Regions from separate parts of the Nocardioides sp. P5_E3 genome, predicted to be linked through region 1. Evidence: riboswitches for the same ligand, from Rfam matches in the RefSeq annotation. Region 1 holds a riboswitch; the other holds the start of a gene.
What was found. A riboswitch is a leader RNA that binds a small molecule or an ion and turns the genes downstream of it on or off. The one in region 1 is predicted to bind cyclic di-AMP.
Positions count from the first base shown of each region.

Region 2: it holds a riboswitch for cyclic di-AMP, as region 1 does, so the genes downstream of both, ACXJKB_RS19955 (C40 family peptidase) here and ACXJKB_RS03215 (NlpC/P60 family protein) in region 1, are expected to answer to the same signal.

Region 1 is NZ_JBFUMR010000004.1:42,746-46,140, forward strand. Features, by position in the region: gene ACXJKB_RS03210 (hypothetical protein) at 1-951, opposite strand, end outside; cyclic di-AMP (ydaO/yuaA leader) riboswitch at 1,220-1,383, shown strand; gene ACXJKB_RS03215 (NlpC/P60 family protein) at 1,466-2,392, shown strand; gene ACXJKB_RS03220 (hypothetical protein) at 2,454-3,395, shown strand, end outside.
Region 2 is NZ_JBFUMR010000038.1:17,345-20,739, forward strand. Features, by position in the region: gene ACXJKB_RS19945 (TetR/AcrR family transcriptional regulator) at 1-344, shown strand, start outside; gene ACXJKB_RS19950 (DUF3048 domain-containing protein) at 328-1,353, opposite strand; gene ACXJKB_RS19955 (C40 family peptidase) at 1,518-2,078, opposite strand; cyclic di-AMP (ydaO/yuaA leader) riboswitch at 2,080-2,286, opposite strand; gene ACXJKB_RS19960 (SDR family NAD(P)-dependent oxidoreductase) at 2,395-3,162, opposite strand; gene ACXJKB_RS19965 (phosphatase PAP2 family protein) at 3,256-3,395, shown strand, end outside.

The sequences.
Region 1 (3,395 bases):
CAGGTACGGCGTGAGCGCGTTGCCGACGACGAGGGCCACAAGCAAGACGGCGGCGACGCCGGGCAACCGCATCGGACGAGGAGCTGGGCCCAGCCCATGCCCAGTTGTGCGCACGATCAGCCACGTGGCGAGCGGCACCCACACCAAGAATGGGATCAGCTTGAGCACCACCGCAGTCACCAGCGTCGGGGGCAGCAAAGACGACACCACGAGGACGGGAGCGAGGCCGAGGGCCGCCGTCCGGGCTCGCGACGGTCGGGTGGCGCGAGCCTCCAGGTCCGACGTGGTCGCGTCCGGCAGGAACAGGCAGAGCAGCACGATCAGGACGGAGGTGAAGTCGTAGAAGTGTTGGTCGAGGTCGATCGAGATGAGCGTGTGGAAGACCATCGCGAGCAGAACGCCGACGCGCCGGGTCTTGGTGAAGGCCAGCAGCACGGGCACTGACAGCTCGGCCAGCACGGGACCGGCGATGGTGAATGGAGCGAGGGGTCCGTCGCTCACGAAGGTCGGTAGCCCGAACGAGCTGAGGGACTGGTTGGCGTAGAAGACTCCGCACGACACCGCGGGATCGAGGAAGCCGCTGTTGAGCTTGGCGAACGCGGCGAAGCCGTAGAAGCCGAGCAGGATCCACCGGCCGGTGACGGCGAGCCAAGCCCAGGGATCGGGCCGGGTGAGGGCCACGAGCACCGCCAACGCTACGAATCCCATGAGTAGCCAGTGGTTGCCCGTCATCGGCAGCTCCAGCCACAACGACACGACTGTCAGTGCGGCGGTTGCCCCGAGCAGCCTCGCGGCGGGACGGACGAGCAGCACGAGCGCGGATGCCCCGAGCAGTGCCGAGACGATCGTCAGCGACGGCGTCCCGCCGTACAGGTCGCCGCGCCAGCCCACCGGGTTTCCGATGAGGTGAGCGATGACGGCCAGCGCGTACGTGCGCGCGAACCACCGCATGGGAGCGACCATCCGGTCGGTGCCCTCGGCGGTTAGCAGGGGTTGTGTCATAGCTCCAGACCTGTCGGACGTGCGGGCACCGTATCGCCGCGCTGGAGAGCTGTGCAGGCGATTCGGCGACTAGCGCCCGGCGGTCGGTGCGACACGGCTGGGGCAAATCGCGAGATCTTGTGCCGAAGATTGGCGACGGCTCCTCGAGCGGTTTAGGGTGTGGGCTGACGTCCGTGGCAGTGGGTCACCAGGCCCGCGCGGACGTCGCGCCGAGTCGTGGACCACACCCCCGCATCATCCGTGGTCGACGAGCCGGGGAACCACACTTCCCCCTGGGGTGAATCGCCTGTGAGGCGTGCTGCGCGAGCGGCACGAGGAGCAGGAGTAGGCCAGTCGTGCCGAACCCGTCAGCTCACCTGGTAGGCGTACGACACCCCGAGGAGTTCCCCCGCTCGTGGCTCACACCCGCAAGCGAGTTGGCGCGACCGTTCTTGGTCTCACCGCGATCGCTGCCATCGCTTTCGTGCCTGCAACCCCCGCGCAGGCCGACCCCGACATCAAGGACGTCAAGGTTCGCGTCGACCGCCTCTACCACGAGGCCGAGGCGGCGCAGGAGCGCCTCCACGACGCCAAGCTCGACCTCGCCGACCTGCGAAGCGACCTCGACGGTCTGAAGGCCGACCAGGATCGCCAGGACGAGCGCCTCGGCGCCGTGCGCGACCAGGTCTCCGACGCCGTCGTGCGCCAGCTCGAGGGAGAGGGCATTTCGACCGTCGGTCAGATCGTCGTCTCCGACGACCCGGGGGCGTTCCTCGACTCGCTCTCGACGATGTCGTCGTTCAACGACCTCCAGGCGTCGCTGCTCTCCGACTACGACACCGAGCTCGAGGCCCTCGAGATCCGTCGCGAGGCCACCGCGTCCCGCACCAAGGAGATCGCTGAGATCACCGAGCAGCTGAGCGACGAGAAGGACACGGTCGACGACAAGCTCGCCGAGGCCAAGGACCTGCTCGCCGACCTCGAGGCCGAGGAGCGCGAGCGCGTGCTCGCCTCGCGCGGCACCACGACCCGCGCGCCCAGCTCGGTCTCAGTCCCCGCGTCCGGCCGTGCCGCCGCGGCCGTGCAGTACGCGATGGCACAGGTGGGCGACGCCTACGTCTACGGCGCCATGGGCGAGAACGCCTTCGACTGCAGCGGCCTGACCATGCGCGCCTGGGCCCAGGCCGGCGTGTCGCTCCCGCACTCGTCCAGCGCCCAGTTCAGCTCCGGCCCGCGCATCGCCGCCAGCGACCTGCAGCCCGGCGACCTGGTCTTCTATTACAGCCCGATCAGCCACGTCGGCATGTACATCGGCAACGGCATGATCGTCCACGCTGCCAACCCCGGCACGGGCGTCGCCGTCTCGGGCCTCTACTCGATGCCCTTCGTCGGCGCGGTCCGCCCTGGCTGACCAGCAGACATCGAAGGCCGGTCGTCCACTCCTGTGGGCGGCCGGCCTTTCGCTGTTCCTCGTGGTGGTCCTGGTCGTCGTCCTCACCATGGACGGCCGGCAGGAGGTGGCGCCCCCTCAGCCGACCGAGGCGCCGCGGGCGAGTCCGGCGGAGGCGGCGGCCGCGCTGACCGCGTTCGTCGAGGCCGTCGAGGAACGTGACGGGCAGGCCCTGGCGCGGCTGGCGCCCCCCCAGGTGCCGGCAGCGGACGAGCTGTTGTCGGGCATCGCGGCCAACGTCCGCTCGCTCGACCTCGCGGCCGTGGACGCGCGCTACGTCGACCAGCTGGGCGCTGTCGCCCCCGACGGCTCGTGGAGCGGCGTGGCCGAGCTGACGTGGCGCGTGCGCGGCTTCGACGCGGCGCCGGCGCGCACCGACGTGGTCGTGAGCTTCGCGCCGAGTGGCGGGGGACTGGGCATCGTGGAGTTCGCGTCGTCCGAAGCAGCGGGGGCTCGCCTGCCGCTGTGGCTCCGTGGCCGCCTCGCGGTCTCCCGGTCGGACGGCGTCCTCGTGATGGCGGACGGCTCCTCGAGCGTCGCCGAGGCCACGGCGGCACGCACGGCGCGGGGCATCGACGTCGTACGACGCGTCCTGCCGGAATGGAGCTCGCCCGTGGTGGTGGAGGTGCCCGCCACCGCAGCCGCGCTCGACGAGACCCTGGGCGCACGACCAGGGACGTACGCCGGGATCGCCGCGGTGACGGCCGCGGTCGGACGAGCCTCGGACGGCGACGGTCCCGTACACGTGTTCGTGAATCCTGACGTCACGGACGGGATGAGGCACGTAGGAGCGCAGGTGGTCATGAGCCACGAGCTGGTCCATGTCGCGACCCGTGCGGTGCGCAAGCCGGTCGAGCCGTGGCTGCTCGAGGGCTTCGCGGACTACGTCGCGCTCCGCGGCACGCGCCTGCCGGACCGCGTCACCCTGGGACGTGCCATCGCGGCAGCCAGGCGCGACGGCGTA
Region 2 (3,395 bases), on a different contig from region 1:
AGCCGGCCTACCGCCAGGTCGTCGTCTCCGACGGCCCCTCGGTGCTCGGCCACGAGCGCTACCGCGAGCAGGAGGAGCGCTCGACGTACGCCCTCGTCGACGAGATCGTGCGTTCGGTGCTGACCGCCGAGGGACGCGACCTCGACGACGCGATGCTCGACACGTTCACGCGTATCTTCTTCGGCGCCATGTCGGCCGCGGGAGGCTCGGTCGCCGTCAGCGACGACCCCGCCGCCGCGGCCCTGCGGGTCGAGACGGCGATCGGCGTCATCCTGGCCGGGCTCCAGCGCCTCCTCGACGAAGGCGCCGGAGCGCTGGCGCCGGGGACTACTTCGCGAACGTGACGTTGCCGTTGACGGCCGGCACGAGCTCCACCCACACGTGGCCGGCGGGCACGGTGAGGTCGCCGCCCTTGGTGGAGAGCTCGATCGCGCCGGTCAGACCGTCCTTGGTCCACGTGCCCTTCACGACACGGCCGCCGTGGAAGAGCAGCGCAGCGCCCTTGCCCTCGAACTGTGTCTCCGGGACCGGGTAGCCGGCCGGGTCGCGGTAGCCCGCGTCGCCGACGCGGACCCGCAGCACGAGCACGGAGTCGGCCGGGAACTGGTCGCCCTCAGCGGCGTAGGAGTCGGTGTTGACGTAGCCGCCCTGCTGGAACTGCCAGCTGGTGGAGTGGGCCCCGAAGTCGGCGGTGAGCGTGCTGGCCTTCGCGCCCTTCGGCAGGTCGGCCTCGTCGCCCCACGGGAGGTAGGGGGGCGGCTCCTTCTCGGCCTTCAGGCGCTTGGAGATGTCGCCGAGCTTGGCGAAGAGGTTGTAGGGCGCCGAGCGCGACGTCTCGCGGTAGACGCCGGCCGCACCCTCGGTGATCCACGGGATGCCGGCGCCGTTGATCCGGTTGATCGTGACCGGGGCCGCGCCGCTGGTCACGACGGTCGCGCCCGGCGGGACGATCCCGATGTCGCTGGCGCGCATCGAGCGCACCGGGCCGATGGCGGCGGGCACCTTGGAGTAGTAGAACGCCGCGAGGCGCGTGTAGCCGCCCTCGACGAGCTCCTCGACGACGAGGTCGGCCGAGCCGAGACCCACCTGAGGGGCGCTGGAGGACGTGTTGTCGACCTTGGTGACGACGACGGGGTGCCGGGGTGCGTCGCCCTTGCGCTCGAGACCGGTCAGGGGCCAGTACGTCGGCTCCGGCGGGGCCTCGGACGTCTCCGAGCTGGTCGGCTCGGACGACGCGGAGGCGCTCGGGGCGGGGTCGTCGTCCCCGCCGCTGCAGCCGGCGAGGAGGAGCGTGGCCGCCGCGAGGGTGGCGACGATCGCACGGGGCGACGAGAGGTGGCGACGGTGACGCACGGGGAGCTCCGATCGAGCGGGGGTGTCGAGCCGGGGGGCTCGGGTCTGGCGGTTCTCTGGAAAGTCTGGAGGCGCGCCCTCCCCGATCGGGGAAGGCGCGCCACAGGGTAGATCAGCAGGAAGTACCTACCAATCCGGGCCTGTCACCCGGAGGCAGGCGCCGATCAGGCGCGGCGGACGGTCCCGGCGAACCAGGCGGACGTCCACGGGACGGCGACGCGTACGCGCTGTCCCGAGCCCGGGGAGTGCACCATCACGGCGTGCCCGTGCGACCAGCGCAGGAAGATCGCGGCGTGGTAGACCCCGCCGCTGCCGTAGAAGAACATCAGGTCGCCGGAGCGCATGTCCTTCTTGGCGATGCGGCGAGCCTGTCCCGCCTGGGCGCTCGACGTGCGCGGCAGCGCGAGGCCGGCGCGGCTGTAGCTGTACTTCACCAGGCCGGAGCAGTCGAAGCGGTCCGGGCCGGCGGCGCCGTACGCGTAGGCGTCGCCGCGCTGGCGCATGGCGATGTCGCGTGCGGTGAGCACGCGGTTGGCCACCCGACGCTTGGCGCTGACGGGCGCCGTCCTCTGCGTCTTCTTCGCGGTGGTCGTGGTGGAGGCGTTGTCGGACGTGCTGCCGCCGGTGGCGGCGGTTGCGGGCATGGCACTCATCGTCGATGCGGTGATGCCGAGCCCGGCGAGGGCGAGCGCGAGGGCTCGCGCCTTACGAGGGGTCGCAGGCATGGATGTTCCTTTCCCACGCCTGTGAGGTGAGCTGTCGGGCTAGGGCTGGAAAGTGCCCTGCCACCGTGCTCCCGTGGTGCTGCTGGGAGGCTGGCGGCTTCGCCCCGAGCCGGTCGATGACCGGCGGTGGAACCTGTGGGTCCCCCACTCCTGCCCCGGTGTGTCTCGGGGGTCGTCCCGGCCGGGCAGGACTCGGCGTAGTCCGGGACGGTTGGGTCTCTCGACCGCCATCCAAGGTGACAGACGACCCCAAGGGACGCAAAACCGGCCACGTCCCCGAGCGTGGGGCGTGGCCGGGATCACGCCCGGAGCGCGCTCAGCCGAGCTTGCGGCCCCCGTCGACGTACAGCGTCTGACCGGTGATGAACGACGCCTCGTCGCTGCACAGGAACGCGGCCGCGGCCGCGATGTCATCGGGCTGCCCGACGCGCCGCACGGGCGTCGCCTCGGCGTTGAGCCGCTGCAGCTCCTCGGGCTCCATCTTGAGGCGGCGCGCGGTGGCATCGGTCATCTCGGTGGCGATGAACCCAGGCGCGATGGCGTTGGCGGTGACGCCGAAGGGGCCGAGCTCGATGCCGAGCGTGCGGGTGAGGCCCTGGATGCCCATCTTGGCCGCCGAGTAGTTGGCCTGGCCGCGGTTGCCGAGCGCGGAGACGCTCGAAAGGTTGAGGATCTTGCCGTACTTCTGCTCCACGAACCGGGACTGAGCGGCCTTGGTCATGTTGAAGACGCCCTTGAGGTGGACGTTCATCACGAGGTCCCAGTCCTCCTCGGTCATCTTGAACAGCAGGTTGTCGCGCGTGATGCCGGCGTTGTTGACCAGCACGTGGATCCCGCCGAGCTCGTCGACCACCCGCTGCACGGAGGCCTCGGCGGCGGCCGCGTCGACGACGTCGCAGCCGATGCCCACAGCGCGGGCGCCGTCGGCGAGCTCGAGCCGGCCGGCAGCCTCCTGGGCGGCGGCCTCGTCGAGGTCGAGGACCGCGATCGAGGCGCCCTCGCTCGCGAGGCGCTGCGCGATGCCGAAGCCGATGCCTCGGGCTGCTCCGGTGATGACGGCGACACGGCGGTCGTAGCGACCCATGAGGACTCCTGGAGGTCGAGGTGAGATGTCCGGCCGAGGTTACCGCTCGCTCTGGTCCGGTCCACCGCGGCCGGGGGTCGCTACGGTGGACCCATGGGTCGGGGGGAGTTCCGAGCGGCGGCCGTGGTCGCGGCCGTGATGGCCGCGCTGGCAGCGCTGGTCGCGTGGACCCATCATCTCCCGCTGCGCGATCCCGACGGGGCGTCCCTGCCGACCTGGTTCCGGCTGCCGGT